Regions from separate parts of the Faecalicatena contorta genome, predicted to be linked through region 3. Evidence: predicted binding sites of a transcription regulator. Region 3 holds the regulator's gene; each other region holds the start of a gene.
The links. The regulator Rex, encoded in region 3, represses fermentation and respiration genes when NADH is low (regulators of the CRP and FNR family bind a similar motif). The targets are predictions, from matches to a motif close to ATTGTTAANTANTTAACAAT.
Positions count from the first base shown of each region.

Region 1: the regulator Rex is predicted to act here: its motif matches at 2,943-2,962, upstream of MWG26_RS10360 (iron-sulfur cluster assembly scaffold protein).
Region 2: the regulator Rex is predicted to act here: its motif matches at 4,514-4,533, upstream of MWG26_RS10720 (4Fe-4S dicluster domain-containing protein).
Region 4: the regulator Rex is predicted to act here: its motif matches at 2,277-2,296, upstream of adhE (bifunctional acetaldehyde-CoA/alcohol dehydrogenase).

Region 1 is NZ_BQNQ01000001.1:2,313,851-2,321,488, forward strand. It holds gene MWG26_RS10345 (permuted SH3 domain-containing protein) at 1-807, shown strand, start outside; gene MWG26_RS10350 (ABC transporter ATP-binding protein) at 823-1,494, shown strand; gene MWG26_RS10355 (ABC transporter permease) at 1,491-2,672, shown strand; gene MWG26_RS10360 (iron-sulfur cluster assembly scaffold protein) at 3,007-3,699, shown strand; gene MWG26_RS10365 (GGGtGRT protein) at 3,800-4,810, shown strand; gene MWG26_RS10370 (TetR/AcrR family transcriptional regulator) at 5,121-5,744, shown strand; gene MWG26_RS10375 (hybrid sensor histidine kinase/response regulator) at 5,986-7,638, shown strand, end outside.
Region 2 is NZ_BQNQ01000001.1:2,399,359-2,406,996, reverse strand. It holds gene alaS (alanine--tRNA ligase) at 117-2,756, opposite strand; gene MWG26_RS10720 (4Fe-4S dicluster domain-containing protein) at 2,924-4,435, opposite strand; gene MWG26_RS10715 (homocysteine S-methyltransferase family protein) at 4,565-6,958, opposite strand; gene MWG26_RS10710 (vitamin B12 dependent-methionine synthase activation domain-containing protein) at 6,955-7,605, opposite strand; gene metF (methylenetetrahydrofolate reductase [NAD(P)H]) at 7,618-7,638, opposite strand, start outside.
Region 3 is NZ_BQNQ01000001.1:2,613,584-2,621,221, forward strand. It holds gene MWG26_RS11675 (NAD(P)H-hydrate dehydratase) at 1-1,360, opposite strand, end outside; gene MWG26_RS11680 (redox-sensing transcriptional repressor Rex) at 1,554-2,198, opposite strand; gene abc-f (ribosomal protection-like ABC-F family protein) at 2,451-4,376, shown strand; gene MWG26_RS11690 (NADP-dependent isocitrate dehydrogenase) at 4,638-5,834, opposite strand; gene MWG26_RS11695 (GntR family transcriptional regulator) at 5,836-6,516, opposite strand; gene MWG26_RS11700 (beta/alpha barrel domain-containing protein) at 6,539-7,638, opposite strand, start outside.
Region 4 is NZ_BQNQ01000001.1:770,877-778,514, forward strand. It holds gene rpsD (30S ribosomal protein S4) at 1-243, shown strand, start outside; gene MWG26_RS03505 (DNA-directed RNA polymerase subunit alpha) at 409-1,368, shown strand; gene MWG26_RS03510 (bL17 family ribosomal protein) at 1,542-2,078, shown strand; gene adhE (bifunctional acetaldehyde-CoA/alcohol dehydrogenase) at 2,355-4,973, shown strand; gene MWG26_RS03520 (aminoglycoside phosphotransferase family protein) at 5,285-6,040, shown strand; gene MWG26_RS03525 (cell wall hydrolase) at 6,558-7,638, opposite strand, start outside.

The DNA.
Region 1 (7,638 bases), 300 kb from region 3:
ACAGACAGCAGCCAGGTATCCGGACTGGACAAAGGCAGTTCAGGCGGCACGGAAAATAACGGGAACAGCACTGCAGACGGAGCAAACACGCAAAGTGGAGGAACTACTACTACCGGAACCGGCCAGAGTACGGCGGCAGCTTCTAATGATTCAGGAAGCTCCGGCGGCAGTTCTTCAGACGGAACTTCATCGTCCGATTACAGTGCCTATGAGGCGGCAGCATTTTCCATAGCAAGTCCTGACGAGACGGTCGTATCAATTAATGTAGACGAACTGGATATTCTCTCTGTTGAAAAGGGACAGACGGCTGTCATCACATTAGATGCGCTGGAAAACCAGGAATTCGAGGGAACGATAACGAAAGTCTCTGCCACGTCCTCCAGCGGGAGCAGCAGCGCCAAATATCCGGTAGAAATCACGATGAAAAAGACGGATGACATGAAGCTTGGCATGAGTGTTTCTGCAATAATTCAGATTGATGAATCTAAGGATGCGGTACTCATTCCCGTAAACGCTCTTCAGGAGAAGGGGAATAGTACTTTTGTCTATACAGGCACGGATGAAGACGGAAATCCGACCGGTGAGACAGAGGTTGAGACAGGTCTTTCCGACGGAAGCCAGGTGGAAATTATCAGCGGCCTCAAAAGCGGTGATACCGTGTATTACCTGAAAGCAGAGAGTTCAGACAGCGGTTTTGATATGTCCCAGGATATGATGGGCGGCTTCGGGCAGGATAGGTCCGGTGGAGAAATGCCGTCAGGCGGCATGCCTGAGGGCGGTCCCGACGGTTTCGATTTTTCAAAATAGCGGAGGGACTAAAATATGATTGTGTTAAATGATGTTTCGAAAATATACCAAATCGGTGAGTCTGAGGTTTATGCGCTGGACCATGCCAGTATGCGGGTCGGGGAAGGGGAATTTGTCAGTATCATAGGCCCTTCCGGGAGCGGGAAATCGACCATGATGAATATTATCGGCTGTCTCGATATGGCAGACAGCGGACAGTATCTGCTGGATGGACAGCCGATCGAGGAGTATACGGAGACAGAGCTGGCAAAAATCAGAAGCCGAAAGATCGGATTCATTTTCCAGAGCTTTAACCTGATAGGAAATATGACGGCGGCAGAAAATATAGAACTGCCGCTGATCTATCAGAAGATTCCCAGAGAAGAGCGGAAAGAGCGGGTGGCACAGGCTCTTGAAAAGGTTCGTCTGGCGGGCCGCGGCAGACATAAACCTAATGAACTGTCCGGAGGACAGCAGCAGAGAGTTGCCATTGCCAGGGCAATTGCATCCAGGCTGTCTCTTTTCCTGGCCGATGAGCCGACCGGCAATCTGGATTCTGCAACCGGAAAAGAGATTATGGAACTGTTCCATGGCCTGCACAGGCAGGGCAGTACCATTGTCCTGATCACGCATGACGATTCCATAGCAAGACAGGCAGACCGGAGCGTCCATATCCTGGACGGGAAGATCAGGGAGGTGGCACGATGATAGCGCAATCAATGAAAATGGCATGGAAATCTATTTCCTCTAATAAAATGCGCTCCTTTCTGACTATGCTGGGGATTATCATAGGAGTGATTTCCCTGGTCGTACTGGTATCTCTGGTCAGTGGAACAACGGAATCAGTGAGCAGCCAGATTTCCAGTATGGGCAACAATCTTCTGACAGTATCTGTAAAGGATGACAAAGGCAATCCTATGAAGCTAGCGGATGTTACGGTTCTGGCGGAGGACGAAGAAATCAGGGAAGCGGCGCCGGTGGCACAGAGCAGTGTTACGGCTTCCAGTACTTATTCAGAAGAAACTGCCAGCATATACGGCACAACAGGGGCGTATGCCGATATACAGGACTTAGAGCTGTATGCGGGCAGATTTCTGAAGAATACGGATGTAGAAAACCATACGAACGTGGCAGTTATCAATGCAGGGCTTGCAACGGATGTATTGGGCAGAATGAACGTGGTAGGCGAAACGGTCAGCCTGAACGGCGTGGACTATGAGATTATCGGCGTGCTCGCCGCCAGAGACAGTGATTCGACCACAATTCAAAACTATGAGGCCTACATCCCGTATACGTCTTTGATCCGTTTAACGGAAGACGTATCATCGAATATCACCTCATTTTGTGTATCCGCCTCCAGAGAAGACACGCTGGATCATGCAGAAGCTGTTCTGACAGAGACCATGATGGAACGGTTCAGCCAGGATGAGGATGCATTTACAATCGTGAACCAGTCAACAATCATGGAGGCAATGGAAAGTGTGAATAATACACTGGCACTTTTGCTTGGTGGTATTGCAGCAATATCGCTTGTAGTAGGAGGGATTGGCATTATGAATATTATGCTCGTATCGGTAACAGAAAGAACCCGGGAAATCGGGATTCGCAAGGCGATCGGCGCGGACAGAGGGACGATAATGCTGCAGTTTCTCATAGAAGCGCTGATGCTCAGCCTGCTTGGATGTGTAATAGGAATTCTGCTGTCATGGGGCATATTGCAGATTATTTCTGCGGCAGGAGATAGTGATGCGGTATATAAACTGTCAGTCAGTGTGGTGTGGATTTCCATAGCTTTTTCCATGGGTATCGGGGTGGTATTTGGAATTTATCCGGCAAATAAAGCGGCCAAGAAACGGCCGATTGATGCTTTGAGGTATACAGGATAAACAAATAGAAAAGAACTTCAGGGGTTACTGTGCAGACCGTGCCGTGCACCCCGCTGCACGGCATCGGAGCCGATGAAGTGATGGTCTCGGGGCATCTGCAGCAGAAGAAGGAGCTCTTCTTCCTCTTTGATTATAATATGAGGACGGAGAGCTTCCTTTGATTACTGATGCAGAGCAAATGTTGTCTGAAAAATGCGTCCATCTACCTCTAAACTTGTAGAATCTTACAATTGACGAAAGTTGAAAATTATGCGAAAATATGACATATATGGCGTTAAATAAATATCAAGCGCATATAGGATGAAAATCATACATATTTGAAAGGAGTTTTAACATGATTTATTCACATGAAGTAGAAATGATGTGTCCGGTAGCCCAGGGTACAAATCACGGACCAGCTCCAATTCCGGAAGAAGCAAAATGGGTACAGGCTAAAGAGATTAAAGATATTTCTGGTTTGACACACGGTGTAGGCTGGTGTGCGCCTCAGCAGGGTACATGTAAACTGACTTTAAATGTTAAAGATGGTATCATTCAGGAAGCTTTAGTTGAGACAATCGGATGTTCAGGAATGACACATTCAGCAGCTATGGCATCTGAGATCCTCCCGGGAAAAACTATTTTAGAAGCACTTAACACAGACCTTGTCTGTGATGCTATCAATACAGCAATGAGAGAACTTTTCTTACAGATCGTTTATGGAAGAACACAGAGTGCGTTCTCAGAAGATGGACTTCCGATCGGCGCCGGCCTGGAAGACTTAGGAAAAGGCCTCCGTTCTCAGGTTGGTACAATGTACGGAACACTTGCAAAAGGTCCTCGTTACCTGGAGATGGCTGAAGGTTATGTAACAGGAATCGCGCTGGATGAAAACGATGAGATTATTGGTTATCAGTTTGTGAGCCTTGGTAAGTTAACAGACTTCATCAAAGCAGGCGATACACCGAACGATGCGTGGGAAAAAGCAAAAGGCCAGTATGGACGAGTTGCTGACGCTGTGAAGATCATCGACCCACGTAAAGAATAGCCGGCACAGGCGGAGTGCGCGCCGCATGGATTCTGTCCATGTGCTGTGCTTAGCTAGGTGTCATATAGGTAACGTTAGAATAAATCAGGAGGACAATTAAATGGCTTTATTTGAATCATATGAAAGAAGAATTGATAAAATCAATGAAGTATTAAATAGCTATGGCATTGCTTCTATTGAAGAGGCAGAAAAGATTACAAAGGATGCCGGACTTGATGTTTACAATCAGGTAAAAGGAATCCAGCCAATCTGTTTTGAGAACGCATGCTGGGCATACATCGTAGGTGCAGCAATCGCAATCAAAAAAGGCTGTAAGACAGCAGCTGACGCAGCGGCAGCGATCGGAGAAGGACTTCAGTCTTTCTGTATCCCGGGTTCTGTAGCAGATCAGCGTAAGGTAGGTCTTGGCCACGGTAACTTAGGAAAGATGCTTCTGGAAGAAGACACAGACTGTTTCGCATTCCTGGCAGGACACGAATCTTTTGCAGCAGCGGAAGGTGCAATCGGTATTGCTGAGAAAGCAAACAAAGTTCGCCAGAAACCGTTGCGTGTTATCCTGAACGGTCTTGGAAAAGATGCTGCAAAGGTTATTTCCAGAATCAATGGATTCACATATGTCCAGACAGAATATGATTACTATACAGGAGAACTCAAAGAAGTTCAGAGAACAGCTTATTCAGACGGACTCCGCGCAAAGGTTAACTGCTACGGCGCAAATGATGTGCGTGAGGGTGTTGCAATCATGCACAAAGAAGGCGTAGACGTGTCCATCACAGGAAACTCTACCAACCCGACTCGTTTCCAGCATCCGGTTGCAGGTACATATAAAAAAGAATGTATCGAGCAGGGCAAGAAGTACTTCTCCGTAGCATCAGGCGGCGGTACAGGTCGTACACTTCATCCGGACAACATGGCCGCAGGCCCGGCTTCCTACGGTATGACAGATACTTTGGGACGTATGCACTCTGACGCTCAGTTTGCAGGATCCTCTTCCGTACCGGCACACGTAGAGATGATGGGACTGATCGGGGCAGGTAACAATCCGATGGTCGGAATGACGGTGGCTGTAGCGGTCAGCATCGAGGAGGCTGCTAAAGAAGGCAAGTTCTAAGAAAACAGAGAAAGAAAACTGGATTAAAAATATGATTAGGAGTGGTCAGGGCATGAATATGCAGACCACTCCTATACTTTTTTGGCAGTATTATGATAGCACCATAGAGTCTTCAGAGTTTCAGAGCAGGAAACTTGTCAGAGAGACCGGTTTATTGCAATTTGTCGAAAAACATGATATACTGTTACCGGTATTTTAGCATGATATATACGTTGGATTTGCTTTAAGTAATCATATACTTGGCAGATTAATATGAATGATTAAAGTGAGGTGAGGACGGATGCCGACTGCAGAAGACAGGGAGCGGAACATGGAAAATGCAATCCAGGCCGCAATTAACTGTTTTGAGACAGTAGGAATATCGAATTGTACACGGGAAATGATTGCAGAAAAGTCAGGGTTGAGCACACGTTCACTTCAGCGTTATTTTGGTACATTAAACAATTTAATTAAAGAAGCTACGAAGCGTTATTCCCAGAACTTTAATGAACGTTATGAAGAAATGTTCCATTCCTATTCAGTGGAAGGCAGGGACGGATTGACACAATTAGAATTTGCCCTCCGTATGCACGTTTACCTCTTCCAACCGAATATGCCCTCTGTTATTGTCATGCAGGAAATCGATAATTATTGGACAAGGTTAGATGAAGTTCCCTATGAATTACTTTCCCCATATATCGAAACCAAAAGGCATGGGCGAAAAAGAATGAAATATAGTTTTGTTTATGGTCTCTTGGAAGAGGGAATTGAAGATGGAAGCATTCGTGCCGATCTGGATTTGAATTTGACATATTTGTGGATATCCTCATCTTTTACAGGAATGCTATATCGTATTGGAAGAGAACCTGAGTTATATAATAATGAGGATAATATCTCTGCGAAAGAAATTATTAATGGTTATGTTGCTGCTGTACTGGATGCAATTAGATCTTAGCTAGTTAAAATAGTCGTCTAATGACGACTATTTTCTAAATTTTCTGTGTCCTACAATAAGCCACAAAAAACTTGTTGTATTTTAGTGGTATGTATAAAACGATCTGAAGAGGAGGTAAAAATAAAAGATATTAGAAAAAGGAATAAAATTGAAATAAATGGACAAAGAATTCACCTTCAGTTATTGATAGTTAATCCATTTGGTGTGTCAGATTTAACGGAAGGCAGAGAGGAAAAGAATTATGGAAAATAAACTTATATTGAATCACTATAGTGTGTGTTTTGACGATAGTCCATGTGCGTTCTGCTTGTTAGCTCCGGCCAAAAATGCATTCGGAATAACTATTGATTTTCGTTTTGTCTATGTAAATAAAGCAGTAGCTGAACTAATGGGGATTGCACTGGAGCAGATGCAGGACAACCTTTTTTACACAGTTTTTCCTAATGCAGGTAAAAAATGGCTGATACTTCTTGGAAAAGCAGTAGATGAAAGAACCACTGGAACTTTGTCAGAGTTTAACCCGACGAAAGAGCAATATCTGCAAATCCGATATTACAGTCCGGAGTCCGGGTACTGTGCCTGCTGTATACAGGAAATTACTAATCATCAAAGAAACGCCGATCGGTTGCATGCAGTTATTGATATTTTTGAGGGCGGATTTGGCATCATTGAGCGCAGCCCTGATGGTAAATATTATCTGGATTTTGTCAGTGGCGGATTATGCCGCATGCTTAAAATACCTTTTTCAAAAGTTAAGCAGGATTGCGATCAAGATATCTGCGCACTTATCCGCGATGAAGATAGGTCAAGTTACAAATCAATGTTAGATGAAAACGCAAAAGAAGGTGCTATGTTCTATAAGATATTTCGAATGAATACAGAAGATGGCCGAAATCTTAAGATTGCTGTACGTGGAATTACTAAAAGCTTCGGAAATAAACTTTGTTATTATATCAGCTTTACAGATGTAACAGAAAAAATAGAGGCTAAGCTTCTGGCAAAGAAGACTGGAATTGAAATGCAGAATATTATCAATGCCATTCCGGGCGGCGTAGCTATTTACAGGATTTCAGATGTTGTTGAAATAAGTTATTTTTCAGACGGCGTGCCGGTTCTAACAGGACATACTATAGACGAGTATCAGGAACTGATTGGTCAGGATGCTACTATATTGATCCATCCTGCGGATAAAGAGATGCTGGCTCGTGAGATTCACAAAGTATGTAAATATGACACAGTAATGGATTGTGAATTGCGTAAGCGGCATAGAAATGGTCATGTGGTATGGGTTCATCTTCAGGGGAGAAAAATAGGAGAAGATAAGGGAGCACCATTGATACAATGCATTTATCATAATATTACAAGACAAAAGGAAACAGAAATCGCTCTGCTGGAAAATAAAGTGATATCAGATATTGCTCTTAAAAATGCGGATGTGAATATTTGGACCTATGATATTACGACTCACGCATTGATTCAGACAATTCAATCGGAAAAGCTGTATCCGGGGGCAGGAACAGAAATACCTGATTTTGTAGAAAACACCATTAAAAATGGACATATAAAGTCAGAAAGCATTGAGGATTTTCGGGAATTATATCGTTTGGTAGAAGCAGGAGAGTCAGAGGTCTGCAAAGATATATGGATGACAAGTAAAGAAGGAGAAGGCTGGTTATGCGAGCGGATATATTATACCAATCTTAAAGATCATAAAGGTAATGTACTGAAAACTATTGGAGTAGGAAAAAATATAACCAAAGAAACAAAAGTGCTGATTGAGAAACAACAGATAGATCTGGCAATAGCATCAACAGAGATTTTTTTATGCACCTATGATATACAAAATGATGTTTTTATTAGCTTTAGCCCTGGTGCAAATCGGTTAGGGTTTCAT
Region 2 (7,638 bases), 210 kb from region 3:
CCTAACCTCCCCTCCAGCCTTGTATTGTGCATCATACGACTGTTCGGGTATATTTATTGCACTACAAAAGATTATATCATATTTTCACTAAACGTCAACTGTTTCCGGCAAAAAAACTAAGAAAGTTGTCCTTCCAGTGCTTCAACAACCTTTGTAAGCGCATCTTTGATGCCCGCCGGATTCTTTCCGCCTGCCTGCGCCATGTTCGGACGGCCTCCCCCGCCGCCTCCTACGAGGCCGGCAATCGCTTTGATAAGGTTCCCGGCATGTGCTCCCTGTTTCATTGCACCTTCTGTTGCGGTTACCATAAGACTGACTTTCCCCTCATTTCCAGATGCAAGTACGACTACGCCCTCTCCCAGTTTTTCCTTCATCTGGTCTCCAAGGTCGCGGAGTCCATTCATATCAACGCCGTCCACCTCTGCAGCCAGAAGCTTTACGCCTTTCACTTCCTGCACCTGATCCATCACATCGCCCATGGCATCCTGTGCAAGTCTGCTCTTCAAGCTTTCTACCTCTGAGTGAAGCGCTTTGTTCTCGGACATCACATGCGTGATCTTTTCCGGCAGGTTATCCGGCGATGCCTTTAACAGCCTTGCGGCCTCATTCATCTTCCTCTCCAGGGCATCATAATAGTCTAAAAGTCCCTGCGATGTCAGTGCCTCAATTCGGCGCACGCCTGCGGCCACGCCTGTCTCGGAAATAATCTTAAACGCCATAATCTCACTCGTGTTCTTTACGTGGGTACCGCCGCAGAACTCAATTGAAAATCCGCCTATGTTGACCACCCTTACGATGTCCCCATACTTTTCACCGAACAATGCCTGCGCACCGGTCTTTCTGGCCTCTTCGATCGGCATATTCTGAATATCCACAGGCAGGGCCTCGGCAATATGCTCATTTACAATTTCCTCTACCTGTTTGAGTTCATCCTGGCTCATCGCGGAAAAATGTGTGAAGTCAAAACGGAGCCTGTCTTCATTCACACTAGAACCTGCCTGTTCTACATGAGTGCCCAGCACTGTCCTGAGCGCCTTCTGGAGCAGATGGGTCGCACTGTGGTTTCTTGCGGATAAAGAACGCTTTCTCGCATCTACAGCCAGCTCTGCCTTATCCCCTGTCTTGACCATGCCTTTGACAACCTGTCCCACATGGCCGATTTTACCGCCCAGGAGCTTGATTGTGTCTTCTACCTTAAATTCCCCTTCCGGAGTGCGGATAATGCCCGTATCGGCCTCCTGGCCGCCACTGGTGGCATAGAAAGGTGTCTCTTTTACAAATACAGTTCCCTTCTGGCCGTCCGACAGGGCCTCTGCTACTTCTGTCTCCGTGGTCAGCACCGTAATCTCTGATTCAAATATTAAATTATCATATCCTACAAATGTGCATGTAATACCCGGATCAATGGATTCGTAAACGGTCACATCCGCTCCCATATAGTTCGTTACGCCACGGGCGGCGCGGGCTGTCTTTCTCTGGACTTCCATCGCAGCTTGGAATCCCTCTTCATCCACATTCATACCCTTTTCTTCCAGAATCTCTTTGGTCAGATCGATCGGAAAACCATATGTGTCATACAGTTTAAACGCTTCCTCTCCGGAAAGAGTCTTTTCTGCTCGCTTCTCCATCCCGTCGATCATATCGGATAAAATAACAAGCCCCTGATCAATCGTCTTGTTAAACTGCTCCTCTTCCTTTGCTATCACTTTCAGGATAAAGTCTTTTTTCTCTTCCAGCTCCGGATAACCGTCCTTAGAGCCTTCAATTACGGTCTCCGCCAATGCCGGAAGGAAATTGCCTTCGATATTCAGCAGTCTTCCATGTCGGCAGGCTCTTCTGAGCAGACGGCGCAGTACATACCCTCTGCCTTCATTGGAAGGCATAATACCGTCGGATATCATAAATGTCACAGAACGTACGTGATCTGTTATAACACGGATGGAAATATCAGTGCTTTCTTCTTTTCCGTATACTGCGTCTGCCAGCCTGCATACATGGCTGCGCAGTTCTTTGATCGTATCCACGTCGAATATGGAATCCACATTTTGTACAACCGAAGCAAGTCTCTCCAGGCCCATGCCTGTATCAATATTCTTCTGTTCGAGCTCTGTATAATTTCCTTTGCCGTCATTTTCAAATTGGGTAAATACGTTGTTCCATATCTCCATATAGCGGTCGCACTCACACCCTACTGTACAGTCAGGGCTTCCACAGCCGTACTCTTCCCCTCTGTCATAGTAAATCTCCGAACACGGGCCGCATGGACCTGAACCGTGCTCCCAGAAATTATCCTCCTTGCCGAACTTAAAAATCCGTTCCGCCGGAATCCCCATCTTTTTATTCCAGATCTCAAATGCTTCATCATCGTCCAGATATACAGATGGGTACAGTCTGTCGGAATCCAGACCTACCACTTCCGTCAGGAACTCCCATGACCATTTAATTGCATCATCTTTAAAGTAATCACCAAAAGAAAAATTACCCAACATTTCAAAAAAAGTGCCATGGCGCGCTGTCTTGCCGACATTCTCTATATCACCTGTCCGGATACACTTCTGACATGTTGTCACCCTTTTTCTCGGCGGGTTCTCCTGCCCGGTAAAATATGGCTTCATAGGTGCCATCCCCGAGTTAATGAGCAGCAGGCTCTTATCGTTGTGCGGCACTAATGAAAAGCTCTTCATTGCAAGGTGCCCTTTGCTCTCAAAAAACTCCAAAAACATCTTTCTTAATTGGTTCACTCCATATGGTTGCATAACCCTAGTCCTCCCGGTTTCTTTATCTGCGGCAGTCATTATTATTCTGCCTTTATACGCTCCGGATATCCGAAACGATGAGTATATGGTCAACAGAAACAGAGTGGATGCGGATCCACTCTGTATTTCTAACCTATCATACCATAGCTGGTACGGTTTTTCAAATATTATTTTAGCTCAATTTCCGCCAGTTCTTTCGGCGGAATGTTGTTGGAAGAATTCTTAACATAGTTGGCAAGAGCTTTCTTCGCTTTTGCGACCGGTATATTCGTTCCGGCGCCTGCTATACAGCCTCCAGGACAGCCCATTCCCTCGATCAGACATCCGTTCATACGTCCGGCTTTTGCCAATGTCAGTATCTTTTTGCATTCTGCAAGCCCCTCGGCATGCTCAATGTTCACTTCCACATCCGGATAATACTCGTTGATGCAGTTCTCAATGGCCTCTGCCACGCCGCCGGCACAGGCATAGCCGCGGCCCGCTCCCGTAGCGTCGTGGAAAGAAGACTCTGCCTCATACTTCTTCAGGTCGATGTTTTTCGCGTCAAACATTGCCTGCACCTCTTCGTAAGTCACAACAAAGTCCACATCACTGCGCACGGTTCTTCTCGACGCTTCCAGCTTCTTAGCCGCACACGGCCCGATGAAAACCACTCGCGCGTTCGGATGCTCCTGCTTAATGGTTCTGGCCGTCGCCACCATAGGGGTCAGCTCCTGCGAGATCTGGTCGATCAGATCAGGGAAGAATTTCTTTGCCATTACCGCCCAGGACGGACAACAGGATGTCAACAGGAATGGAAGTTCCCCTGATACCACTTTATCCACATAATGATGCGCCTCAGCTATTGCTCCAATGTCTGCTCCCAGCGCCACTTCGTAGACTTCGGAGAATCCCAGCTCCTGCAGGGCAGCCTTAATGTTTCTCGGTGTAATATTGTCCCCAAACTGTCCGACGAATGCAGGGGCAATCTCAGCCACAATCTCTCCTCCCTCCTGCAGCGCGTTTGTCAGCTGGAAGATCTGGGACTTGTCGGAAATAGCTCCAAAAGGACAGCTTACCATGCACATACCGCAGGACACACATTTATCTGTGTCAATGTAGGCTCTTCCATATTTGTCGGAAACAATCGCATTAACGCCGCAGGCATTTTTACAAGGTCTTTCCTTCTTTGCGATAGCATCATACGGACAGACCGATTTGCATTTTCCACACTTGATACATTTTTCCTGGTCAATAAAGGACTTGCCGTCCACGAAGGAAATAGCTCCCTTCGGACATACCTCCTGGCACGGATGGGCAAGGCATCCTTTACAGATATTGCTCACTTCATATTTATTTTCTTCGCAGCTCTCGCAGGCCGATGGTATCACCTGCATCAGCGGAGGCTCATAATACTTTTCCGAAATGTTGCTGGCTTCCACTCCGGAAGTCAGGTGCACCGGCTTATTCTCCGGCCGCAGCGACAGACCCATGGCCAGCCTCAAACGCTCTCTCACGATCGCGCGTGAACGGTAGGTACTCTCGCGGTATTTCTCCGTATCATCATTTACAATCTCATAGGGTATCGCTTCCATATCTGCCAACAGCGTGTCCGCGTTAGCCTTAAATCCCAGTTTCGCAACTTCCGTAAACACTCTTCTCCGTATTGCACGGACCGGTGTCTGCAGTCCTCTCATCATAGGTTCTCTTCCTCCTGAATTTTCTCCAAAAAGGCAGCTTTCTGCCATTCTCTTTCATTTGCATTACCACTATACCCTTTTGTTAAAATTTAGTCAATATGGTTTCTTGTATAAAAAAAGGTACATTCCTTACTGATTCTTAAGCAGCTTCTGCGCATAATAAACAGACTGCATCGCATCCTTCCCATAGAAATCCGCTCCGATCATATCCGCATACTCCTGATTCAGGACAGCCCCTCCTACCATTACCCTGCATCTGGGAGCTTTCTGCTTCAATTGCTTGATTGTCTCCTCCATGCTCACAACGGTAGTCGTCATAAGTGCGCTAAGCCCTGCCAGACGCACATCCTCCTTCACCACTGTCTCCACAATCCGTTCCGGCGCCACGTCTTTTCCCAGGTCAATCACATCAAAACTGTAGTTTTCAAGCAGTACCTTCACTATATTCTTCCCGATATCGTGGATGTCCCCTTTCACGGTCGCAAGCACCACCTTCTCCTTCTTCTCCTGATCCTGTCCAGCCGCCGCAAGCGATTCCTTCAGAATTGTAAAAGCCGCTTTTGCCGCCTCAGCGCTCATCAGAAGCTGGGGCAGAAATACGGTTCCCTTCTCAAAGCCCTTCCCCACATTGTCCAGCGCAGGAATTAGATACGTATTGATGATATCCAGCGGTTTCTGCTCCTTTACAAGCAGGCCTGTAATATGATGCGCCTCTTCTTTCAACCCCTTTTCGATCGCCTGATCCAGGGACATCTCCCCGGAAACGGAAGGAGCCGCCGGGGTGCCAGTGTCCTGTCCGGCATATTTCGCAATGTAATCTTCACAGTTACTGTCCAGATTCATAAGCGCATGATATGCATAAAAGGACCTCATCATTTCCTCGGAGGAAGGATTGATTATCCCCGCACTCAAACCATTGTGCATGGCCATTGTATAGAAATTGGCATTGATAACCGGGCGGTTCGGCAGGCCAAAAGAGATATTGGATACTCCCAGCACCGTGTTGACTCCAAGTCCGTAACGCACTTTTTTCAATGCTTCCAACGTTACCCTGGCCCCTTCCGGATCCGAACTGATTGTCATAGCCAGAACGTCGATGACAATGTCTTTTTTATGAATTCCGTATTTTGCAGCTTCCGCGATAATGCGGCGGGCTATCTCCACTCTTTTGTCCGCAGTATCCGGAATGCCGCTCTCATCCAGCGTGAGGCCGATGACTACGCCCCCATACTTTTGTATCAATGGAAATACAGCGTCCATGGATTCCTGCTTGCCGCTGACAGAATTCACCATGGCTTTACCATTGTAGATCCGTAGACCGGCTTCCATGGCCTTTGTATCCACGGTATCGATCTGCAGCGGCAGGCTGGTCACGCTCTGCAGTCCCGACAGAACATCCCGCATCATGGATACCTCATCAATGTCCGGCAGCCCCACATTGACATCCAGTATATGCGCGCCTTTATCCTGCTGCGTGATGCCTTCCCTAAGAATATAGTCTATGTCATGTTCTTTTAGTGCCTGCCGGAATTTCTTTTTCCCCGTCGGGTTGATCCGCTCTCCGATAATCTTCGATCCCGTACCCAGGCAGACTGATCTGCCATAAGAGGATACGATCGTGATTTCCTTCTGCGTAACCGGAGCGGGTTTCATTCCCCTGCACAGCTTTACCATCGCCCTGATGTGTTCCGGCGTCGTGCCGCAGCATCCGCCCACTACAGACGCGCCACGGCCTATAATCATCTGCATGACAGACGCAAAATCACGGGGAAGTACATCATAGACCGTCTCTCCCTTCACTTGTTTCGGGAGTCCTGCATTCGGCTTCACAATCACAGGAAGAGACGTGTACTCCAGAATCTGATCCAGGATCGGAAGCATCTGTTTTGGCCCAAGCCCGCAGTTAATTCCTAAGGCATCCACCCTCAGGCCTTCCAGTAGTGCCACCACCGCTGGTACGTCTGCCCCTGTGAGGAGTTTGCCCCGCTCGTCAAAAATGGTGGTCACAAACACCGGCAGGTCTGTATTCTCCTTCGCGGCAAGCACAGCAGCCTTCAACTCATATGTATCACTCATTGTCTCAATATGAATCAGATCCGCTCCGGCCTCGCTTCCGTACCTTACAACCTCCCCGAATGCCTCGTACGCTTCCTCAAACTCCAGATCCCCCATGGGCTTTAATAGCTTTCCTGTAGGGCCGATATCCAGTGCTGTATAAACGCTTCGCCCATGCACGGCAGCCTGCGCAGACGCTTTTTTCACGTTTCTTACCGCGGCAGATACGATCTCCTGCAGTGAACAGCTGTCATCATGGAACTTCAGTGCATTAGCCCCAAATGTATTCGTCAGTATAATATCACTCCCTGCTTCGATATAATTCCGGTGTATCTCCATAATCTGTTCCGGATGTGAGATATTCCATGTCTCTGGAAGCTCACCGGGCTTTAAGCCGCCCGCCTGCAGTAATGTGCCCATTCCACCGTCAAAAAACAGCAGTTCTTTTCCCAATCTGTCTAAAATCATATTTTATCCCTTCTGTATATACAATCTTCTTTTTCGCAGGCCTCACAGCCTTTGATGTGGCATTTTTCTTCTGTAGTACCGGCTCCAATCACCGCTGTCACAGACTTTGACGGAGTCATCATACAGCTCTCAGTCATTGTCAGGCCAATCGTCTTTGCACAATCCAGCAGCTGCATCAAAGGCGCCTGGCAGCGAATGTCAAAATCACCGTATCCGGGACTGAACCTTGGCCGCAGATATAGCCCCTGCACTGAGACCTCCGTAGCAATATCCGCCTGGCACGCGTCACAGTATTCTTCCAGCAGAGCAGCCGCGCAGGCCTGCATCACTACAGCCTTCGCCATATCCGTTAAGGAAAGGCGGGCAAGCATCCGGTCTACCGCTGTCCCCAGCGTTGCGCCAAACAAGATAATCTTACAGCACCCTTTCAGATTCCGTCCAAGATTTCTGCTCTGAATTTCTACTCTGCCTATCGTAAATCTGTCATCCGCCGTCTGCTGCAAATCAAAGATGCGGTAGATGGATCTTCTGCCTGCTATGTCTTCCAGATCCCTGAATGAATCTTCAACCATTGCAAGCGTCTTATCATCTACCGCATGTTTTCCATATCCCAGATAACGGATGGCTTCTTTTGTCATATGATCCATCTGTTATTACTCCTAGCATTTAATAATTTCCGA
Region 3 (7,638 bases):
CATAAGGCTTCAGTCCCTGCGCCATCAGCCCTGCAATGACTCCCGCGAGCACGTCTCCGGCCCCGGCCTTTGCCATGGAACTGTTTCCTGCAGTATTGACGAATATCTGACGATCCCACTTGGCCGCAATTGTACGTGCATCCTTTAAGACGCAAACAACACCAGCTCTGTCTGTAAAAGACCTGGTCATCTCGAAACGCTTTTCCTGCAGCTCTGTAACAGAACAGCCCAGCAGGCCGGACATTTCTTTCAAGTGCGGGGTCAGGACAATGGGCCGCTCCCGCTCTTCAAGCAATTCCGGATGGCACCCCAGTATATTCAGTCCATCTGCATCTATCACGCAGGGAATCTGAACCTCTTTCACGACCTGAGTTAAGATACTCTCCGTAACACGGCTCTGTCCCAGCCCGCAGCCAATGCAGACCACATCCGCCCATGCGAGGAGATCACGAATGGCTTCTTCCTCATATTCAGTATAAGTGCTGACAATCGCTTCCGGTAAAAGCTGCTGCAATATCACCCGGTTATCTTCATGTGTATAAATCCGGACCAGACCCGCGCCGCATCTATACGCGGCCTTCGCACTCAGATATGCGGCGCCCGACATACCGCGGCTTCCGGTAATCATCAGGATCTTCCCATAGGTTCCTTTATGTGAATTGGGCCTTCGGGGCGGGATCAGCTCCGGCAGGTCCGATTTTTCAAATGTGTAGCAGACACCCGGTTCTTTTTCAAAAAGCTTCCGGCTGATTCCGATGGATACGGCAACAGTTTTTCCGGCATATTGGCAGCCTGGATGTAAAACACAGCCCAGCTTTTCGCACTCAAAAGTAACCGTCAGATCGGCTGAAAATGCCGTCCCTAGTACCTTTCCTGTGGCTGAGCAGATGCCGGAAGGGATATCTATGGCAACCTTCTGCCCCGGCAGCGCATTCATCTTTTTAATATTTGCCGCGTATGCTCCCGAGACTTCCCGGTTCAGGCCCACGCCGAAAACGGCATCCACTATAACAGTATATTCCTTCCTGCTGATTGTTGTTACTACAGGAACACCGCAATTTTCAGCGATTTTCATTTGCTGCATGCAGTCAGGAGACCTGGATTCTTCGTTTCCGATGAAAGCGGCCTCAACATCACAGCCTTTTTCTTTTAACAGGCGCGCAACTGCAAAGCCGTCGCCGCCGTTGTTGCCGGAGCCGCAGACCACCAGCGTTCTGTGTGTATTGATCTTTTCCTGCTCCATGACGGCCACTGCCGCCAGAGCAGCCCGCTCCATAAGCACCATAGAGGGAATCCCGATCTCATGGATCGTGTAATTGTCAGCTTTCTGCATCCATTCACCGGTAGGCAGATATCTCATATACTCACTCTCCTTTATTTTTATAGAGTTTCGCTTGTGAAACCCGCGTCCGCAGCGGCCGCACTGGCATCTGCCTCTAATACCACTGTGCGTATCCCCAATGGGATTGTATCTGATAGGCGCACGTTTCCTAATAAGCGAAATAACGTGCAACGAAGGCGCAGCACCTTTGTTACACGTTTTATATTATTAATCAATTATCATGTTCTTCATTGTAACGGCTGATATTATAGGACAGTTTCATCAAACTATCAGACAAATGTACACTTTCTACGATCACATCATCCGGCAGGTGCAGATCAGTGTGCGCAAAATTCCATATGCCCTTGATACCATTCTCAACAAGCATATCGGCTACTTCCACCGCTTTTGACTTTGGAATCGTCAGTGCGGCAATCTCTATGTCCGTATTTTCAACAAATTCTCTCAGGTCGTCCATCATACGGATCGGGATTCCTCGTATTGTTACCCCTTCCAGTCTTGGATTCACATCAAAAATACCCTGCAGTATAAAACCGCTCTTTTCAAAGGCCGCGTAATTGGCAAGCGCCTGCCCCAGGTTACCCGCTCCTATTATGATTACGTTATGTTTTCTGTTCAGTCCCAGAATCTTTCCGATCTCTGTATAGAGATACTTAACATTGTATCCATATCCCTGCTGGCCGAAGCCACCGAAGTTGTTTAAATCCTGGCGAATCTGAGATGCAGTGACGCTCATCTTCTTGCTCAGGTCATTTGATGAAATCCGTTCTACTCCTGCATCCAGTAATTCTCCCAAATATCTGTAATATCTGGGCAGCCGTCCAATTACCGCACGTGATATCTCTCTATCTTCCACAGCTATCCCCTCCAAACTTAATCTATTTCATATTATATAGAATTGTACGGGCAAAGTCAAATTTTAGTTGTATTTTAAACTATTTTCGTTATAATGAAATAAGTATACTCAAAGGCATCCCGCAGCTCATGCCCCGCGGACAGGTTTTCAGCATAGCTGAAAATTAATGCTTATTTTTTAAGACAACAAGCGGGGTTCGGCGGCTGAAGTACAACTGGGAGGCCCGATACAGAAGACAACAGGAGGTTTCTTATGATACTTGCATGCCATAATCTCAATAAAGCTTTCGGTGGACAGGTCATTGTCAGAGACGGCTCTTTTCATATAGAAGACAGGGAAAAAGCGGCTCTGGTCGGAGTAAACGGGGCTGGAAAATCCACCATTCTAAAGATGATCGTAAAGGAAGAGCCAGTCGACAGCGGTGAAATTGTAGTTACAAAAGGGAAAACTCTCGGATATCTTGCACAGCAGCAGAAACTCGAGGGCGGCCGCTCCATATATGAGGAAGTAAAGACAGCAAAGGCTGATATTATCGAGTTGGAAAATCAAATCCGTGCTATTGAAAAGGAACTGAAGTCTCTGAGCGGTGAAGCCCTTCAGAGCAGGCTCGATACCTATCACCGCATGATGTCATCGTTTGAGGCACAGAATGGTTATGCTTACGAAAGCGAGCTGACAGGCGTCCTCAAAGGACTTGGTTTCCAGGAGGAGGATTTTGACAAAAAAACGGACACCCTCTCCGGAGGCCAGAAAACAAGAGTTTCCCTGGGAAAATTGCTCCTCACAAAACCCGATATTCTGCTTCTGGATGAGCCAACAAACCATCTGGATTTGAACTCCATCACCTGGCTGGAGACCTATCTGCTGAACTACCCGGGCGCTGTATTTATCGTCTCCCACGACCGTTTCTTCTTAAACAGGGTGGTTACAAAAGTGGTGGAGATCGAACATGGGACTGTCCGGATGTACGCCGGCAACTACAAGGCCTATGCGGACAAAAAGCAACAGATCCGGGACGCCATGATGAAAGAATATCTGAACCAGCAGAGGGAAATCAAGCATCAGGAGGCCGTCATTGAAAAACTCCGTTCATTCAACCGTGAGAAGTCTATCAAGCGCGCGGAAAGCCGTGAAAAACTGCTAGATAAGATGACGCTGGTCGATAAGCCCCAGGAGGCGGCGAAGGAGATTCATTTTTCTCTGGAACCCTCTTGCCTGAGCGGCAACGACGTGCTTTCAGTGGAGGGGCTGTCTAAGAGTTTTGACAGTCAAACCTTATTTACGGATATCAGCTTTGATATCAGACGCGGCGAACATGTGGCTGTAATCGGTGACAACGGCACCGGGAAAACCACGCTGCTTAAGATTATCAATCAAGTGGTTCCCCCGGATACGGGCTCCTTTACCCTGGGATCTAAGGTGAGAATCGGTTATTACGATCAGGAACACCATGTGCTGCATGACCAAAAAAATATATTTGACGAGATTTCGGATGACTATCCAACCCTAAATAATACGCAGATCAGAAATACGCTCGCCGCATTCCAGTTTACCGGTGATGACGTGTACAAACTGATCGGGGACCTGAGCGGCGGCGAGAAGGGTCGCGTATCGCTGGCAAAATTGATGCTTTCTGAGGCCAATTTCCTAATCCTCGATGAGCCCACAAACCATTTGGATATCACCTCAAAAGAGATATTAGAAAAAGCGGTTAACGACTATACCGGTACCGTATTATACGTCTCACACGACCGCTATTTTATCAACCAGACAGCCACCCGCATATTAGAGCTGGTGAATCAGACCTTTGTAAACTATATCGGCAATTATGACTATTATCTGGAGAAAAAGGAGGAACTGACGGCCGTCTATACTTCCCCTGCAGCCAGGGGAACGGATAATTCTGGTATTCCGAAGGAATCTGTTTCAGACGCAAAACTGAGCTGGCAGGAACAGAAGGAACAGCAGGCCAGGGAGCGCAAAAGACAGAATGAACTGAAAAAGACGGAAGAACGCATCACTGTACTGGAAGAAAGAAATGAAGAGATCGATGAGCTGATGACTCATGAAGATGTGTATTCCAACTCGGTCAAATGCCAGGAACTTGCTGCAGAAAAGGCTTCCAATGAAGGGGAACTGGAGATTCTCTATGAAAAATGGGAAGAACTTGCAGAATAAGGCCAAAATGGGGAAGCCCACTTCAACTCCTTTCGAACAAAGCGGGCAAGCCCACCTCAAATCCCCATCTCCTCACTTATGAGGGGCTTGCACACTTTGACGCCGCCGCGATGCCGCTTTGCGGCTATATACCTTATCGCGGCGTGTGCATCCCCCGCAGGGCTTTTCTGATCTAGGAAATTCCTTTGAAATTTCCTAGATCAGAAAAAAGGACCGCATGCAGAGCTGCGTGCCGGTCCGTTTTTGTATTGTAGATAAAATTTACAGCCTTGCTGCAATCGCTTTGATAAAGTCCTCACTGTTGAGAACCGTCGGATTCTCAATCGTTGTAATCAGCGCCAGATCTTTTGTCATGCTTCCGGATTCTATTGTGTCAATGGTCGCTTTTTCCAGTCTGTCTGCAAATGCCATCAAATCATGGTTTCCATCCAGTTCTCCGCGCTTTCTTAAAGCTCCGGTCCATGCAAAAATGGTTGCAACTGAGTTGGTGGATGTCTCCTCTCCCTTGAGGTGCTTGTAATAGTGGCGCTGTACGGTTCCGTGGGCAGCCTCATATTCATAATATCCGTCGGGAGACACAAGCACGGATGTCATCATAGCGAGTGATCCAAATGCTGAGGATACCATGTCGCTCATGACGTCGCCGTCGTAGTTCTTGCACGCCCAGATATATCCGCCCTCTGATTTCATAACACGTGCTACTGCATCATCAATCAGTGTGTAGAAATACTCGATCCCGGCAGCCTTGAATTTTTCATCGTATTCAGCATCATAGATTTCCTGGAAAATGTCCTTGAATGTGTGGTCATATTTTTTGGAAATCGTATCTTTTGTCGCAAACCAGAGATCCTGTTTTGTATCCAGAGCATAGTTGAAGCAGCTTCTTGCAAAGCTTTCGATGGACTGGTTGATATTGTGCATGCCCTGCACGATACCCGGGCCATCAAAATTATGTACGAGCTCTTTTGTCTCTGTTCCGTCTTCCGCCGTATAGACAAGTTCTACCCTGCCTGCGCCCGGAATCTTCATCTCTGAGCCCTTATATACATCACCGTATGCATGGCGGGCAATGGTAATCGGCTTTTTCCAGTTCTTAACGCATGGCTCAATCCCTTTTACGACGATCGGCGCGCGGAAAACTGTACCGTCCAGAATTGCACGGATGGTCCCATTGGGGCTCTTCCACATCTCCTTCAGGTCATATTCATCCATGCGGGCCGCATTCGGGGTGATCGTTGCACACTTAACAGCTACTTTGTACTTCTTTGTGGCATTCGCGGAATCCACGGTTACCTGGTCGTTCGTTTCATTTCTATATTCCAGGCCCAGATCGTAATATTCCGTATTCAGCTCGATGTAAGGCTCCAGAAGATTATCTTTAATCATCTTCCAGAGGATTCTTGTCATCTCATCCCCGTCCATCTCAACAATCGGTGTACTCATCTTAATCTTTTCCATCTTAACTGTCTCCTCCTAATATTTCTTCATAACCTTGTCTTTTAAGGTTCTGTATGACATGCAGAATATGCTCGTTGGCGAGCTGCTCCGCAAGGTCTGCATCTTTATCCCGGATTGCGCGCAGGATCTGCTTATGCTCCCGGATCGACTTTCTGGCCCGTTCTTCTGAGACTACGGAAGATCTCCGAGCCAGTTGGACATATTTGTGGAAATCGGTCAGTACATGGCTGAGTATCTTACTGTTTGATGCCTCATATAAAATCGCATGGAACTTGCCGTCCAGCTCAGTCACCTGATCTGCACTGCCTCCACCCTCTTTTTTCATATGAAACTCGGAAAGAAGTATAATCTCGTCCAGCTCATCCAGCTGCTCGTCCGTAATGTTCTCTGTAGCCCATCTCGCACACAGCCCCTCCAGCATAGAACGGATCATATAGATGTCACTTACATCCTTCGGAGATATTCCCGTCACATATGCCCCCTTATTCGGGATGATAGAGACTAGGCCTTCCAGCTCCAGCTGCCTCAGTGCCTCTCGCACGGGCGTGCGGCTGACCCCCAGTTCTTTCCCGATCGTATTTTCCCTTAACTCATCGTGTTCCTTATACTTTCCCTTCAGGATATCGTCACGGATTCTCTGAAAAACACGGCTGCCTAAGGAATGGTCCTGATATTCTTCCATTTTGCTTTTATGTCCTCCCAAGTCAGAGTTTTATATGCAGTTCACTGCATACACTGTCTATTTTGGCAACTAATTCGTCATCTGTCAAGACTGTAACGCGACCTTCTTCATATTCTTTGTCCACCCAGGTCTTTAATGCCAGCACAAGCTCTGAATTTTTATCCACCTGCCGTTCTGCAGGAAGCTTGTAGTATGCGTTAATCCAGTATGCAATTCCCGCAATACCGGAGGTATTGGAGACAGATACAAGAGCCGGGCGGTTTAAATATTTGTCGGTATCAAAAATATTATAAATTTCTTCGTTTTTGAGCATTCCATCCGCATGAATCCCGGCACGGGTTACATTAAAATTCTTCCCGACAAACGGCGTTCTGGAGGGAACCCGGTATCCGATCTCTTTTTCATAGTACTCCGCCAGCTCTGTGATCACAGTTGTATCCATCCCATCCAGCGTTCCTCTGAGCTGTGCATATTCAAATACCATCGCTTCAAGCGGAGTATTTCCCGTACGCTCCCCAATTCCAAACAGGGAACAGTTCACCCCGCATGCGCCGTACAGCCAAGCTGTAGTCGAATTATTGACCGCCTTATAGAAATCGTTGTGCCCATGGAATTCAATCAATTCACTCGGAACACCAGCATGTGTCATCAGTCCATAAATAATCCCCGGTACGGATCTCGGAATCACCGCCCCCGGAAAATTCACCCCATATCCCATGGTATCACAGACACGGATCTTAACCGGTATCTGATACTCTTCCATAAGCTTCATCAGCTCCAGACAGAAAGGGATTACGAATCCATAAATATCAGATCTCGTAATATCTTCCAGATGACATCTTGGTTTCACCCCCGTCTCCATACACTCTCTGACAACAGAAAGGTAATGATCCAGAGCTTCCCTTCGGTTCATCTTCAGTTTATAAAATATGTGATAATCAGAGCAGCTGACCAGAATCCCCGTTTCCTTCAGCCCGATCTCCCTCACCAGTTCAAAATCTTTCTTATTCGCCCGGATCCAGCTTGTAACTTCCGGAAATTCATATCCCATCTCCAGACATTTATAAACCGCATCCCGGTCTTTATTACTATACAGAAAAAATTCACTCTGCCTGATCTTCC
Region 4 (7,638 bases), 1.8 Mb from region 3:
GGCAGACAGGTAAACATCCCATCATACCTTGTAAAAGCCGGAGATACAATTGAAATCAAAGAAAAGCACAAAGGAAGCCAGAGATACAAAGATATCCTGGAAGTAACAGGAGGAAATATGATTCCTGACTGGCTGGAAGTAGATGCTGAGAACCTGAAAGCTACAGTAAAAGAACTTCCTGCACGTGAGGCAATTGATGTTCCTGTTGATGAGATGCTTATCGTCGAGTTATATTCTAAATAATCCTTGAGTATAGCATGATAGTGACATCCATGCCGCCGGGAACCGGTGATGCCGATCCGGCGGCAGGATGGAGTTTGTCGCACAGGAGCCTTTAGGAAACGGCCCCTGTGTGACACAGGCATCGTACCCCTCAACATATTTAAACCCATAAGGAGGGTCTGTGTAGTGTTTGATTTTAATAAACCTAATATTGAGATTACCGAAATTTCAGAAGATAAAAAATATGGAAAATTCGTTGTCGAGCCTCTGGAACGTGGATACGGAACAACATTAGGCAATTCCCTGAGAAGAATTATGCTTTCATCCCTTCCGGGAGCAGCTATCAGTTCTGTTAAAATCGACGGAGTCCTGCACGAATTCAGTTCCATTCCGGGTGTTAAAGAAGATGTAACCGAGATTATCATGAATCTGAAATCACTGGCAATCAAGAATACATCAGAATCAGACGAAGTAAAGACCGCATATATCGAATTTGAAGGAGAAGGTGTTGTAACAGGCGCTGACATCCAGGCGGATTCCGATATTGAGATTATGAATCCCGACCAGGTCATTGCAACCTTAAGCGGAGGCAAGGACAGCAAGTTGTACATGGAACTTACCATTACAAAAGGAAGAGGATACGTAAGCGCAGACAAGAATAAGAATGAAGACTTACCGATTGGCGTTATTCCGATTGATTCCATATATACTCCGGTAGACCGTGTAAATCTCACAGTAGAGAATACGCGTGTCGGCCAGATTACTGACTATGACAAACTGACATTGGATGTATGGACTAAAGGAACACTGCTTCCGGACGAGGCTGTCAGCCTTGCTGCGAAAGTGCTCAGCGAGCATCTGAAGTTGTTTATCGACCTCTCAGAAGTTGCTCAGGCTGCGGAAGTCATGATCGAAAAAGAAGATGATGAAAAAGAGAAAGTACTGGAGATGAGCATTGATGAATTAGAGCTCTCCGTACGTTCTTATAACTGTCTGAAGAGAGCAGGCATCAATACCGTCGAGGAACTTACCAATAAGACACCGGAAGATATGATGAAGGTGCGTAACCTTGGACGCAAGTCACTGGAAGAAGTGCTGGCCAAGCTGAAGGAATTAGACCTTGAGCTGAACCAGGGCGATGAATAAACGTTACTATTCACGGCTTATGGGCCGTGTATAGTAACGAATAAACAGCCACTGCACCATATAGATTATTATTTGAATTATCCTGTCAGTAAGCCCGAAGAGCATGGCGGGAGCATTTGATTAATAAGCCCGAAGATGCATAACCAAATGTTTGAAAATGGAGGATTAAAACAATGGCAAAGTATAGAAAACTCGGCAGAACATCCAGCCAGAGAAAAGCCTTAATCAGAAACCAGGTAACAGCTCTGCTGAATAATGGCAGAATCATTACGACAGAAGCAAAAGCAAAAGAGATCCGCAAAGTAGCGGAGGGATTAATTGCTATGGCTGTCAGAGAAAAAGATAATTACGAAGAAGTGACCGTAAAAGCAAAGGTTGCACGTAAAGATAAAGACGGCAAGAGAGTAAAAGAAGTAGTAGACGGCAAAAAAGTTACCGTATATGATGAAGTTGACAAGAAGATCAAGAAAGATATGCCGAGCAGACTTCACGCAAGAAGAGAGATGCTGAAGGTTCTTTATCCTGTAAAGGAAGTTCCGGCAGCTGCTGCAGGTAAGAAGAGAAATACAAAAGAAGTTGATCTTCCGGAAAAACTGTTCTCAGAGATCGCTCCTAAGTATACAGACCGCAACGGCGGCTACACAAGAATCGTAAAGATTGGTCAGCGTAAAGGTGACGCAGCTATGGAAGTGCTGATTGAATTAGTATAATTCTGGAAAGAAAAGTTTATAGAGATATAAATTCTTGATAAATAATGATACGGCCCGGCGGCCGCGGAAAGCTTATTGAATTTTAATGCTTTCCGCAGCCGCCGGATTTTTGTCTTCATAGTATGGATTGCATCTATTTTTGTGCAATATCAACAATAAATGTTAAAAAAATAACGTTAAATATTTGACAAAAGCAATATTGACAATTATTTAACGATAGGTTAAACTAAAACCTGTAATTAAGAAAATTATTCTATTACGGGAGGAAAAATAGAAATGGCAAAGAAGGAAAAGGTCGTAGTACCTGAGATTGTAGACAGCGTGGAAACACTCGAAGCAAAAATGAAAGCTATGCGTGAAGCTCAGAAAGTATTTGCTGCTTTTACGCAGGAACAGGTAGATAAGATTTTTTATGAAGCAGCCATGGCTGCGAATAAGATGCGTATTCCGCTTGCAAAGATGGCGGTAGAAGAGACGCAGAGAGGAATTGTGGAAGATAAGGTTATCAAGAACCACTATGCAGCTGAGTACATTTACAATGCGTATAAAGACACCAAAACATGTGGTGTGATAGAGGAAGATGCGGCGTTTGGCATTAAAAAGATAGCAGAGCCGATCGGTCTGGTAGCTGCGGTTATTCCGACCACAAACCCGACTTCAACAGCGATCTTCAAAACACTGCTTTGTCTGAAGACCAGAAATGCAATTATTATCAGCCCCCATCCTGCTGCTAAAGCATGTACGATCGAGGCGGCAAAAGTTGTTCTGGACGCAGCTGTAAAGGCTGGCGCTCCGGAAGGCATTATCGGATGGATTGATGTACCGTCTTTGGAATTAACAAACACCGTTATGAAGGATTCGGACATCATTCTTGCAACCGGCGGACCGGGAATGGTAAAGGCTGCTTACTCATCAGGCAAGCCGGCGCTCGGAGTAGGACCTGGAAACACACCGGTAATTATTGATGAGACAGCTGATGTTAAGATGGCAGTAAATTCCATTATACATTCCAAGACATTCGACAACGGCATGATCTGCGCATCTGAGCAGTCTGTAACAGTTCTTGACAGCATTTATGAGGAAGTGAAAAAAGAATTTGCTTACCGTGGATGCTATTTCCTGAAAAAGGGAGCAGAGCTGGATAAAGTACGCAAGACAATCATTATTAATGGCGCACTGAACAGCAAGATTCCGGGCAAATCAGCATACGAAATTGCAAAAATGGCTGGAGTGGATGTTCCGGAAAACACAAAAATCCTGATAGGTGAAGTGGAATCAGTAGACATTTCCGAAGAGTTTGCTCATGAAAAATTATCTCCTGTACTTGGCATGTATAAAGCAAAAACATTTGATGAAGCGTTGGAAAAAGCAGCCCAGCTTGTAGCCGACGGCGGATACGGTCACACAGCTTCCCTGTATATCCATCCGGCACAGACAGAGAAAATAGCAAAACATGCAGCAGCCATGAAAACGTGCCGTGTTCTTATCAACACACCTTCTTCTCACGGCGGCATCGGCGACCTTTACAACTTCAAAATGGCTCCATCCCTCACACTGGGATGCGGCTCATGGGGCGGAAACTCCGTTTCTGAAAATGTTGGGGTAAAACACTTACTGAATGTTAAGACAGTGGCTGAGAGGAGAGAGAATATGCTTTGGTTCAGAACACCTGAAAAGGTTTACTTCAAAAAAGGCTGTATGCCGGTTGCACTGGATGAGCTGGGAACAATCATGCACAAGAAAAAAGCATTTATCGTTACCGACTCCTTCCTGTACAAAAATGGCTACGTAGCTCCAATCGAGGCAAAACTGGATGAAATGGGTATCCAGCATTCATGCTTCTATGAAGTAGCTCCAGACCCGACCCTGCAGTGTGCACAAAAAGGTGCAGACCAGATGAGAGCATTTGAGCCGGATACAATTATCGCACTTGGCGGTGGTTCTGCAATGGATGCAGCAAAGATCATGTGGGTAATGTACGAACATCCGGAAGCAAATTTTGAAGACATGGCAATGGACTTTATGGATATCCGCAAGAGAGTATATACATTCCCGAAAATGGGAGAGAAAGCTTATTTCGTAGCGATCCCGACCTCTTCAGGAACCGGTTCTGAGGTCACACCTTTTGCAATCATCACAGATGCAGAGACCGGGGTAAAATGGCCGCTTGCAGACTACGAACTGCTTCCGAATATGGCAATTGTAGATGTTGATAACATGATGACCCAGCCAAAGGGCCTGACAAGCGCATCAGGTATCGACGTTATGACACATGCAATCGAGGCATATGTATCTATCATGGCCACAGATTACACAGACGGCCTGGCAATGAAAGCTGTAAAGATGGTATTTGATAATCTTCCATCCGCATACGAGAACGGGGCAAACGACCCACATGCACGCGAAATGATGGCTAATGCTTCCTGTCTGGCAGGTATGGCCTTTGCAAACGCATTCCTCGGACTGAACCACTCCATGGCACACAAACTGGGTGCGTTCCATCACCTTCCACACGGTGTTGCAAATGCAGTACTCTTGACAGAAGTTATGAAATACAATTCAGCAGAGGCTCCGACAAAAATGGGGACATTCTCGCAGTACCAATACCCACATGCACTTGCAAGATATGCTGAACTGGGACGCTTTGCAGGCTGCACAGGCAAAGATGACCAGGAAGTATTTGATAACCTTGTTGTAAAATTAGAAGAGTTAAAAGAGACAATCGGTATCAAGAAAACGATCAAAGACTATGGCATAGATGAGAAATACTTCCTCGACACACTGGATGACATGGTAGAGCAGGCATTCAACGATCAGTGTACAGGCGCTAACCCAAGATATCCATTGATGAAGGAGATCAAAGAGATCTATCTGAAGTGCTACTACGGCAAATAAGCTTCCCGGTCTTTCATCCACAGCCGCCGTGTCATACGGCACAGCGGCTGTATAAAAATCATAAGATATCCTCTTGAATATAAATTTTTTCTCACAAATATGAGCGTGGCGCATAAGCGTCACGCTTTTAAATTCCGCAAAGGGGTCTGACCCCTTTGCTTCAGAATGATACAAAATTAACAATAAAACTATATAAAAAAAGATAGTTAAAAATTGCACAAAATTACTCGAGGGGTCTTACATTGTTAAAAAAGTTGATGTATAATAAATACAACTTAAAAGAGCGGCATCAAAAATAGGAGGTATAGCTTATGAAACTGGAAGAAAAGAATTTAATCGTGGAACGTCCTTATAAGAAAGTTTACAAATGTGAAGATAGTGTAGTAAAAGTATTCGAATCTGCGCATCCAAAATCCGCAGTATTCAACGAGGCGCTGAATACTGCCAGAGTAGAAGAGACAGGACTGGATATCCCAAAGGTAAAAGAGGTAACACAGATAGACGGCAAATGGGCGCTTTCCATCGAATACAAAGCAGGAAAGACATTGGAAGACATGATGGAAGCAGACAGCAGCAACCTGGAAAAATATATGGAGGACTTTGTAGACCTGCAGCTGACGGTACATGCCAAGACTGCACCGCTGCTAAACAAGCTGAAAGATAAACTGTCCCGTCAGATTAACGGCCTGAAAGACTTAGATGCCACAACAAGATACGAGCTGCTCACAAGGCTGGAGAGCATGCCGAAGCACAATAAAGTCTGCCACGGCGATTTCAACCCAAGCAACGTAATCGTAGGGAAAAACGGCAAGATGACAGTCGTAGACTGGGCACACGCAACCCAGGGCAACGCCAGCGCAGATGCAGCCATGACCTATCTGCTGTTCGCACTAAAAGACCAGAATGCAGCAGACCTGTATATGAAGCTGTTCTGCAAAAAGAGCGATACAGCAAAACAATACGTACAGCAGTGGCTGCCAATCGTAGCAGCGGCACAGCTCACAAAAGATAACGAACTAGAAAAAGATTTCCTAATGAAATGGATTGATGTGATCGATTATCAGTAGGGGTGTTTTGGGGAGGGGGACGCTAAGAGGAAGGTGAGACTGTTTCCCCCCGCGGGGGCAGTACATGCCGTTTCAAACTCCTGCCCACTTGCGGAGAATCCGTAAGAGAAAAAACAGGGAACAGGAAGGGACTTGCCGCAGTTGGCCCGAATGCCGATGCATTGGCGCCGCCGGTGGCAACAGAATTTGTTTTGGTAAAACAAATTCTGCCCTCCCTGTTCCCTGTTTTTTCTCTAACGGATTCTAACCGCGCGTTCTATGGAGTTTTGAAACGGCATGCACTGTCCCCGCGGGGGGAAACAGTCTCACCTTCCTCTTAGCTGGACGCATCCGCCGGTAACTAAAACCTCCCTATTGGGGAGGTCTTTGGTCGGTGACAGTGGATCTGATGTGAATGGCCGTAATTTTGCCCAGGGCGGAAGTGATACTGTGTACATAATTAATTCCCATAAGACATACCCTCCCCATCTCAGTCAGGCGGATCTCATCCAAAAAGCCCTAAAATCGAATCCCCCCGCTACCAGCTTGGGAAGAAGAGGTTATTTCCGATGTTGACTCCAGGCCTCCCCGCTGTTCCTGCGTAGAGGAAGTAATAGCAGTCGGATACTGCGGCCAGCCGTGCTCCGTTGATGGCATCCTGGGCCACGGTATAGGCCAGTTCGCTGGCGCCTCTTGCGAGTACGGCATCCAGACGGCCTGACCATACCGGTTCAAACTGTCCGCCTGCGTAGACGACATCTGTGATCGTGTTCGGGAAGATTGGACTGTTTACGCGGTTCATGATAACTGTTGCTACGGCAAGCATGGAATCGTAATCATGCATGGCCTCACAATCGAGTATTGCCGCAAATACATCCAGATCGTTTCCGGCCACATTGGTTGCTCCGCCGTTGACTATGGTGTCATCATAACCACCGTTATCACTGCCGCCTCCGGAATCATTGCCTCCGGATGGCGTATCTCCGGGATCATTGTTGTCATTCGCATTGTTATTGCCACTGTCAGGCTTCTGAGCAGCGGCGTTTTCTGCGGCAACTTTAGCGGCCGCCTCTGCAGCCAGTTTGGCGGCTTCCTCCTCCCGCAGTTTTTTAAGCTGTGCGTTGAAGGCGTTCAGATCAGTAGAGGTTGCCTCCGCCTTCTGAACCAGCTCTGCCTGCCGGGTCTCCAGGTTTTTCTGCAGTTCCTTCATGGAATCCTGCTGAGCCTCCAGAGTTATTTTTCTGTCAGCAATCTCTTTCTGGGTCTCCTGCAGGATCTGGAGCATACTCCGGTCATATTTACTGATATTCTGTATGAAGTCGGCTTTGTTTAAAAAGTCAGTCAGGTTGTCCGCCGAAAAAAGCATCTCCAGGAGTGTTGCATTACCGGTTTCATACATATACTTAATACGGGATTTCATATCTTCGTATTGTTGTGCTTCGTCTGCCTCTGCCTCAGCTAAGGAATCTTTTGTCCTCTGGATTTCACCGTTGGTAATTTCAACCTGCATCTCAGTTGTTGATATCTCATCACTTATTGCCACAAGTTCCTGATTGATACCTTCAAGCTGGTTCTGCAGATCAGAAGTTTTGCTTTCGAGACTTTCTGCATCTTCGGCG